DNA from 2 places in the Paenibacillus sp. CCS19 genome. Region 1 is predicted to be linked to the other one. Evidence: predicted binding sites of a transcription regulator. Region 1 holds the regulator's gene; the other holds the start of a gene.

The links. The regulator CtsR, encoded in region 1, represses protease genes until heat stress. The targets are predictions, from matches to a motif close to ATGGTCAATAAAGGTCAAACA.
Region 2: clpP (ATP-dependent Clp endopeptidase proteolytic subunit ClpP) is a predicted target of CtsR. The motif match lies at 2,583-2,603, and genes of this name have one in related genera.

What each region holds. Positions count from the first base shown of each region.
Region 1 is NZ_BTCK01000032.1:94-4,524, forward strand. It holds gene SBI19_RS19875 (GNAT family N-acetyltransferase) at 171-1,355, shown strand; gene SBI19_RS19880 (CtsR family transcriptional regulator) at 1,869-2,330, shown strand; gene mcsA (protein-arginine kinase activator protein McsA) at 2,389-2,898, shown strand; gene mcsB (protein-arginine kinase McsB) at 2,922-4,007, shown strand; gene SBI19_RS19895 (ATP-dependent Clp protease ATP-binding subunit) at 4,004-4,431, shown strand, end outside.
Region 2 is NZ_BTCK01000013.1:23,279-27,709, forward strand. It holds gene SBI19_RS11335 (adenylosuccinate synthase) at 1-745, opposite strand, end outside; gene SBI19_RS11340 (LysR family transcriptional regulator) at 857-1,756, shown strand; gene clpP (ATP-dependent Clp endopeptidase proteolytic subunit ClpP) at 1,839-2,420, opposite strand; gene SBI19_RS11350 (hypothetical protein) at 2,723-3,610, shown strand; tRNA gene SBI19_RS11355 (tRNA-Arg) at 4,046-4,120, opposite strand; gene SBI19_RS11360 (sugar-binding transcriptional regulator) at 4,389-4,431, shown strand, end outside.

The DNA.
Region 1 (4,431 bases):
TGTTTACGGAACGAATAGAAGATGTCAATAGAGGTCGATCAGCACCGAGAAGGCTGAACTAAGCTTCGTGATCATCGACCGTTGATGATTGTCTTTACATGGGGTGGATTTTTGGTGTAAGTTTAGACAATCACTCAAGCTGGCAAGGATGCCAAAGGAGGTTGATTATCTTGAACATACGCAATATTACGGAGACTCATTACGAGGAGAGCCTTAACTTATCCTCTTTCGCATTTCAGATGGTCTATTCGGATGAGGAACGTGCTGTACGTCGTTCTCAATTCCGGTCGGAAGAGAAATGGGGAGCATTCGAAGACGATCAACTGATGGCGCAGTTAACGCTGCTGTCATTAACGATTTACATAAACGGTAGACCGATCCCGATGGGCGGAATAGCCGGTGTTTCCACCTGGCCAGAATATCGCAGACAGGGTCTCGTATCTAAATTGCTGCGACATTCGCTTGAAGTTATGAAACGTGATGGTCAGATCATCTCACTGCTGCATCCGTTCGAGTTTGATTTTTACCGCAGATTCGGGTGGGAAATGTTCTCCGAGCAGCGTCGTTATACAATATCCTCTAACCTGCTGCCTAAACGTGTTCAGGTGCCTGGCACCATTGAACGTCTTGCGCAGCCGGACACGCAGATATTGTCCACGGTTTATGAACAGTATGCACGTCGGTATAATGGAATGCTCTCACGCAATCCACAATGGTGGGAAGAGCGCATTTATCGCAGAAAGAGTGGACAAATTGCCGTATATCGCTCAGAAGCAGGGAAACCGCAAGGTTACATCATCTATGATGTGAAAGAATCTAAGATGACTGTGCATGAATTGGTCTGTCTGAACGAGACGGCGAGGCAAAGCCTGTGGACATTCATTGCCAACCATGACTCGATGGCGAAAGAAGTAACAACGATTGCGCCGTTGGATGATGATTTGATATCCACAGTGGATAACCCGCGAATCAAACATGAGATAATCCCTTACTTCATGGCACGTATTGTGGATATTGAAGGTTTTGTCGCAAACTATCCGTTTGCATCCACAGAAGCTGTGCATGAGCTGTGTATTCAAGTGGAAGACCCTCATGCAATTTGGAATAACGGAGTTTTCAAGCTGCGTGTCGACGAGCAGGGGAATGGCATTGTGGATAAGGTGTGTGAAGTGAACGCTGAGGAACAAACGAATGTGCTCAGCTGTGACATCCAGACGCTAACCTGTATGATGATGGGCTATCGCAGACCGGAACGACTCATGCAATTGCAGAAGCTGCTGGGAAGCAAAGAAGCTGTTAAGGCGCTTGATCGGTTGATTCCGCAGATGCCGACATTCCTATATGATTTCTTCTAAACAATCAGTAATAAAGCCTCCAACCTACTACGGGATCGGGGGCTTTCGTTGTATGTCCAGCAGCGGTTCAGATAAATGCGATTGGATACGGCTCTCATTGTAAGCTAGTTCGACGACTTACATTTGGAGAGGATCACAAATCTAATCTAGCAATCATCTTTTGTTTCTATAGATCAAAGAATGGTTGAAGAAATGTCCGAGGAGACGGCGGCACGTTTGTTCCATTTCCATCAGTCAGTAGAGGTATAAAGAAAGCAGCGTCTCACCAATAATAGTAGGTGCGAAAGCTTGTTTCGTAGTTTTTACAATGTTCTGAAAATTTGTGTCGACCTGTATTGACCTTCGAACTGAAATGCGTATAATGAAATTAAGGTCAAAGAAAGTCAAAGTCAACGACGTCGGTTCGCAGCCCATGCCGCTGACGAGACCCCGCTGCTTAAGCAGCGAATGAATTGAGGCAATACGCAAGTCAACAGACATCTTAGCAAGGCGCATCATGAGGGAGGTTGGTGCATGCGTAATATTTCCGATCTCATTGAACAGTATTTGAAACAGCTGCTTCAGGAAAGCACCGAAGGTGCGGTCGAAATTCAACGCAATGATCTGGCCGACCGTTTCTCTTGTGTTCCTTCGCAGATCAATTACGTCATCAGCACACGCTTTACTTTAGAGAAAGGGTATGTGGTCGAGAGCAAGCGAGGAGGCGGCGGATATATTCGTATCCAGCGTGCTGAATTGCCAGCGCTAAAGACGATTACACTGTATCTAAGTGAAGTTATTGGTCATCAGATCGATCAGAATGCCGCAGAAGGCTTGATTTATCAGCTGGAGGAAGCCCGTCATATTACAAGGCGAGAAGCGAATTTGCTGAAGGCAGCAATGTCGCGCGATACGCTGGCGTTGAAGCTCCCGCTGCGTGATGAAGTACGGGCGCGGTTAATGAAGGCGATGCTGATTTCCTTGTTAGCGAAGTAAGGATCGCATTGGGCGCAAGTAGTCATGGTGCTTAGTTCGGCGAAGGAGGGATGGCGGCTTGGTTTGTCAGGAATGCGGCAAGAAGCCGGCTACGCTTCATTTTCAGAAAATCGTGAATGGAGAGAAGACCGAGATTCATATATGTGAATCGTGCGCTCGCGAGAAGAGCGAAGGGATTCCGGGCTCCTCGAATGGATTTTCCATTCACAGCCTGCTGTCTGGACTGCTTGATTTCGAGCGGGCAGGTCAAGGGGCGAAACAGGAAACGGTACGCTGCGATGAGTGCGGGCTAACCTATGCACAGTTCAGCAAGATTGGCCGTTTCGGCTGCAGCAACTGCTACCGCAGCTTTGAGAACAAGCTTGATCCACTGTTCAAGCGGGTACATGGCAATACGGTGCATGTCGGCAAAATCCCGAAGCGGTCTGGCGGCATCATTCAGACTCGCAGAGAGATCGAGCAGCTGCGGCGTGAACTGGTGACACGTATCGATAGTGAGGAATTCGAAGCGGCAGCGCAGCTCCGCGATCGGATTCGCGAGCTGGAGCGAAGAGCGGAAGGGCTTTAAGCGCGAAGGGAGGATTATTGACTTTGTCCAAGAGACGTTTTGCCGAGCATCCGCTCAGCGATTGGATGAAAGGAAAGGGTCCCGAATCGGATATCGTCATCAGCAGTCGAATCCGAGTTGCGCGCAATTTGCGTTCGTACCCGTTCCCAATGCTGGCGACGAATCAACAGTCGCTTGAGGTAATGAACCGCTTGTCGGGTGTTGCCTTACAAGGGAAGCTGAGCGGCATCGGCCATTTCGATATATACAAACTAAGCGAGCTTACCGAGCTTGAGCGGCGGGTTCTGGTGGAGAAGCATCTCATCAGTCCGAATCTTGCCAATGAATCACGCAACGGAGCGCTTGCGTTGAACGAAGAAGAATCAATCAGCATCATGATTAACGAAGAAGACCATTTGCGCATCCAATGTCTATATCCGGGTTTCCAAATCCGTGAAGCATGGCAGTTGGCAAGCCGCATTGACGATATTTTCGAAGCGGAAGCGGATTACGCTTTCGACGAACGAAGAGGATTTCTAACAAGCTGTCCTACGAATGTAGGAACCGGCATTCGAGCATCGGTCATGATGCATTTGCCGGCACTGGTGCTGACTCAGCAGATCAATCGTATCCTGTCCGCAGTGGCACAGGTTGGTCTCGCCGTTAGGGGAATATATGGCGAAGGCAGCGAGTCGACCGGCAATCTGTTTCAAATTTCGAATCAAATTACGCTCGGGCAGTCGGAGACTGAAATCATCGACAACCTGTACAGCGTAGCTCAGCAAATCATTGAACATGAGAAGGCGGCCCGCAAACGGCTTGTCGCCGAGAATCCGATTCGAATCGAGGATCGTGTCAACCGCTCATACGGCGTGTTGTCGCATGCAGCGATTATGGATTCGAAGGAAGCGGCGCAGCGGCTGTCCGACATACGGCTCGGCATTGATCTGGGGATGATCAACGGGGTATCGACACAAGCGATGAATGAACTGCTTGTTATGACGCAGCCGGGTTTTCTGCAGCAGGTGTTCAATGAGGCGCTCAGTCCGGAGGCTAGGGATATCCGGCGGGCAGAACTGATTCGAAATCAAATTTCGCAGCACAACAATCATGGGGGTGTATCGCAATGATGTTCGGAAGATTCACGGAACGTGCGCAGAAGGTGCTGGCACTGGCTCAAGAGGAAGCCGTTAGACTTGGTCACAACAATATCGGGACGGAGCATATTCTGCTTGGTCTGATTCGCGAGGGCGAAGGCATCGCAGCGAAAGCACTTATCGGCCTTGGCCTTGGACTCGAGAAAATTCAAGATGAAGTCGAAGCGCTCATCGGCCGCGGTCAAGAGCAGCCTTCGAACATTGCATATACGCCGCGAGCGAAGAAAGTCATTGAGTTGTCGATGGATGAGGCGAGAAAGCTCGGCCACACGTACGTTGGAACAGAGCACATTCTGCTTGGTCTTATCCGCGAAGGTGAAGGCGTCGCAGCACGTGTACTGAACAACCTCGGCATCAGCTTGAACAAAGCGCGCCAGCAGGTGCTTCAATTGCTCGG
Region 2 (4,431 bases), on a different contig from region 1:
ATGCGTAACCGGCTAGCGTGGATGAGGACGTGACGTAGGGGAAGATGCCGTGGTCAGGGTCGCGAAGGGCGCCAAGCTGGCCTTCGACGAGAATGGATCCGCCGGCAGCGAGCGTTTGATGAAGAAGGACGGTTGTATTCGCGATGAAAGGCGTCAAGCGGCTCTTCACTGCTAGCAGCCGGTCTGCGATTTGATTCGCGTCAATCGGTTCAGCCTGATAGAGCTGTTGCAGCAATGTATTCTTAGTAATGAGTGCAGCCTGGATCCGCTGGCGAAGCTGTGCTTCATCGCCTAGCAGCGCGCTGATCGGGATTCCGATTTTGAGTGCCTTATCCGCATAGAAGGGGGCGATGCCAGAGCGGGTCGAGCCGAAGCTTTGTGCGCCAAGCCGTGCCTCCTCGCAGGTATCCAACTGAATATGATAAGGGAGTACAAGCTGTGCACGGTCAGAGATTCGAATATCCGGCTCGGAGATACCTCGGGCCAGCAGATTGTCGTATTCACACAAGAAGTCTTCTGGATTGAAAGCGACGCCTGGACCGATTACATTCGTCGTCCCAGGTGTGAACACGCCTGATGGCAGCAGGTGCAGCGCAAATCTGCCGAATGCATTAATGATCGTATGTCCGGCATTGCTGCCGCCTTGGTAGCGGACGACGCAGCGATATTGCTCCGCCAGCAGATCCGTTATTTTTCCCTTACCCTCATCTCCCCAGTTCGCCCCTACTACTGCTGTTACACTCATTCGATTCACTCCTCTAGACATGATTGAATTTCCAAAACTGATTATAAATGCGATAATGATATTAATGAAATGAATAAACCTAATGTCTGATATAAAGGAGATTAATATTCGGTGAGCGACCTCGTTACAAATATGGAGTGGTACCGCGCTTTCTATTGGACGGCGAAGGCGGGAAGTTTGTCAGGAGCCGCTGAAAGGCTTTATATTACGCAGCCTGCGGTCACGCATGCCATTAAGCAGCTGGAGTCGCAGCTTGGCGGGCAGCTGTTCTTCCGGACTTCGAAGGGGGTCACACTGACTGCGGAAGGCGATGTGCTGTTCCAGCACATCGAGCAGGCCTTTAATTTCATCCATGCAGGCGAGCGGAGGCTGGCGGAGCGGCATGAACTTACGGTAGGGGAAATGCGCATCGGAGCGGGAGATACGCTGTGCAAACATTATTTGCTGCCGCGCATGCGACAGTTCCGTGAGCAATATCCCGGCATTCAGTTTCAGGTTACGAACCGAACATCGCGCGAGACGGTGAAGCTGCTGAAGGAAGGGGCAATCGACTTCGGCATCGTGAATCTGCCGCTGGAGGACCCGAAGCTGCATATTCAAGAAAGCATGATCGTGCAGGACTGTTTCGTTGTGTCGAATACTTACTGCAAATGGACGGCGGCCGAGCAGCCTATGTCTCTCAATTGGGAGGAGCTAAGCCGCTACGAGCTGCTCTTGTTGGAGAAAGGCAGCGCAACTAGAACTCATATCGATAGAGCGGGAAGCGCGAATGATGTTGTACTAACGCCAAGCATGGAGCTTGGCAGCTTGGATCTGTTGAGTGAATTTGCTCGAACGGGATTCGGTATTGCGTGCGTGGTGAGAAATTTTGTCGAGGACTTATTAGACCGAGGAGAGCTGGTGGAGTTGTCGATTAGTCCGCCAATACCGTCCAGACGTATCGGCATCGCAACATTGAAGGATGTCCCTCTGTCTACAGCGGCGAAAGCATTCGTAGCCATGCTGCAGTAGGACCAGGCGCGTTATCAAGAGGAAAAGCCCCTCATTCCGTTATGGATTGAGGGGCTTGCTGTCGTACATGTGGAAGAGCGGATTACAGCTTGTCGATGACTTTGTCGATCAGGCCGTATTGACGTGCTTCTTCGGCGCTCATGAAGTTGTCACGGTCCGTATCGCGTTCGATTGTTTCGAACGATTGACCCGTGCGTTCAGCCATAATGCGGTTCAGCTTGTCGCGCGTCTTCAGGATGCGGCGAGCACGAATCTCGATGTCGCTCGCTTGGCCTTCTGCACCGCCGAGCGGCTGGTGAATCATGACTTCGGCGTTCGGAAGCGCATAACGTTTGCCTTTGGCGCCTGCATTAAGCAGGAAAGCGCCCATCGATGCAGCCATACCGACACAGATCGTGGAGACGTCCGGCTTAATGAATTGCATCGTGTCGAAGATGGCGAGGCCGGCCGAGATGGAACCGCCTGGGCTATTAATGTACAGGGAGATGTCCTTCTCTGGATCGTCTGCCGCAAGGAACAACAACTGCGCGATGATGGAGTTGGCTACAAGGTCGTTCACCGGCGTCCCGAGAAAAATAATGCGGTCCTTCAGCAGTCGCGAGTAAATGTCATACGCACGCTCGCCGCGGTTGTTCTGCTCAATGACCATTGGCACATAGTTCATATCCATGAAAGTTCCCTCCCGAATAGGAATTGTAGAATAGTTTCAGCACTAGCATAGTCAGATGCGGTACGCTGCAAACGTATATGTACGAATGCTGCTAGCACACTGATGTAGGATGCGAAAGTGCTGCTGATGAATTTTATAATAGCGGAATGATCAGTAAAAGTCAAAGAAGGTCAAGAAAAACGTAAGGAGGGGAGACAGAGCAAGAAACTGTTGTGTGTAAAACATCGTTAGTTAAAGATTCTCTTAACTCTTTAATCTACTGCTTTAAATAATTTACCGAAAATGATATAAATTACATGTGTTCAAAAAAAATACTAAAAGATGGTAAATTTGTGATGGGTTTGTTATCAGGAAAAGTTAGGATGAGGTCAAAGGTTGCAGTGCTATTACTTGTCATTATGTCATTGATATGTTTGAGTTCTGTTAATGCAGCATCTAAGAACACTACTAGTGTAAAACCTCCAAAAGCTAAAAATGCTCAGGTAACTCTAGACGATATAACAAGTCTTAACGAATACATTAGTATCCATGGGGATACGTATCTGGTAACAGAAGGAGGGTTGCTAGCTCAACTGAAAAAAAATGTTGCAAGTAATAGAGAACTGCAGGGTTTTACTGGATTAGATAAGAAACTATTAAACGAAGCATTTAAGAATGCTGCCTATACAGGACTGAGTGCAGGAAAATATAAAGTATACACTATCCAATTTGAATATACTAATGCGGCAAATGACAAAGTTTCCGTACTTGTCACATACGATATGGACAGAAAAATGCTTATCGAAGCATTAAATATTAGTGAGTCGCCTAGCAATGAGATAACCGTAAATTCAAGAAATGTTGGCTTGACGTTCATTGGTGATCGTGCAGAAGCTATGGAAATTGTTAATGCTAAGACTGTGGAACAAAAGAAAGCGTTGAAGGAAAAAAATAAAGAAAAACATAAAAAAGAAATAGAACAAGCTTCAACCTCAGACAAAAATGGAAACATTATTGATTCAGTTGCATCAGTATTTTCCGTTGATACTGCTTCTGCAAATACATGCAGTGGAAGTCTTAATTTAAACGGTGCCCAATGCAGTTGGGTAGCAGTAGGCTATTGTGCAGCTGCGGGTCTTTTTGGTTTCCTACCGGGATTGATTTGCGCGATCGGGTATACTTATGTTTGTAACTATACTTGTTAATAAAATTTGATTGATACAGTTATGGCTGTCGATTGAATCGGCAGCCTGTAATATTTTGGTTAGTCGAGTATAATGTAATATTGATTGGTTGATTGGTATAAGATTTAAAATACAACCTGTTCACTAGAGGGAGGTTAATCATGAGATGCAAATCATTATCCGGGTAATTCTAATTGCCTTGTTAACATTCTTTTTGAGGTATAACATTGATAATGATATCAATTTGCTGGACTTAATCGCACCAATAGTATTGATTCTAGGAATCATAAATGAAAGAAAAAATTATAAAATGCGAAAGAGAAAGAAATAAAGAAGGTAAAAACCCCATTAAGAATTCCTTAATGGGGTTTTTGTTGATTTATAAAACAAAAAAATCATCACCCACAGCGGGATGTGATGATCTTAGATTCTCATTAATATTTAAATTGATTAGGTTGGCGCGCCCGCTAGGAATCGAACCTAGATCTCAGGCTCCGGAGGCCTACGTCATATCCATTGGACCACGGGCGCAAAAAAGCGGAACGAGAGTTATCATACCTTAATTTCCATAGGAATGCAAGTGCTGGACGATGAGAAAAATAAAAGTTGTCTAATGCGTGTCGGAAAACGGTTACATGGGCGAAAAGGAACTTGCAGTCTTTTCCGCGATTCGATAAAATAAGTGTGGGACTTAAAACGAGTATGCGGGACGCGAAAGGTCCACCTCGTACGGAAGCCCAACGGAGTTTCTTCATAATGTAGAAACAAGAATTCGGCTGTAGTGGAGTGAATGCGCTAGATGCGACCCATGATCGAACTGCAGCAGCAGCTTGTGCCGGATT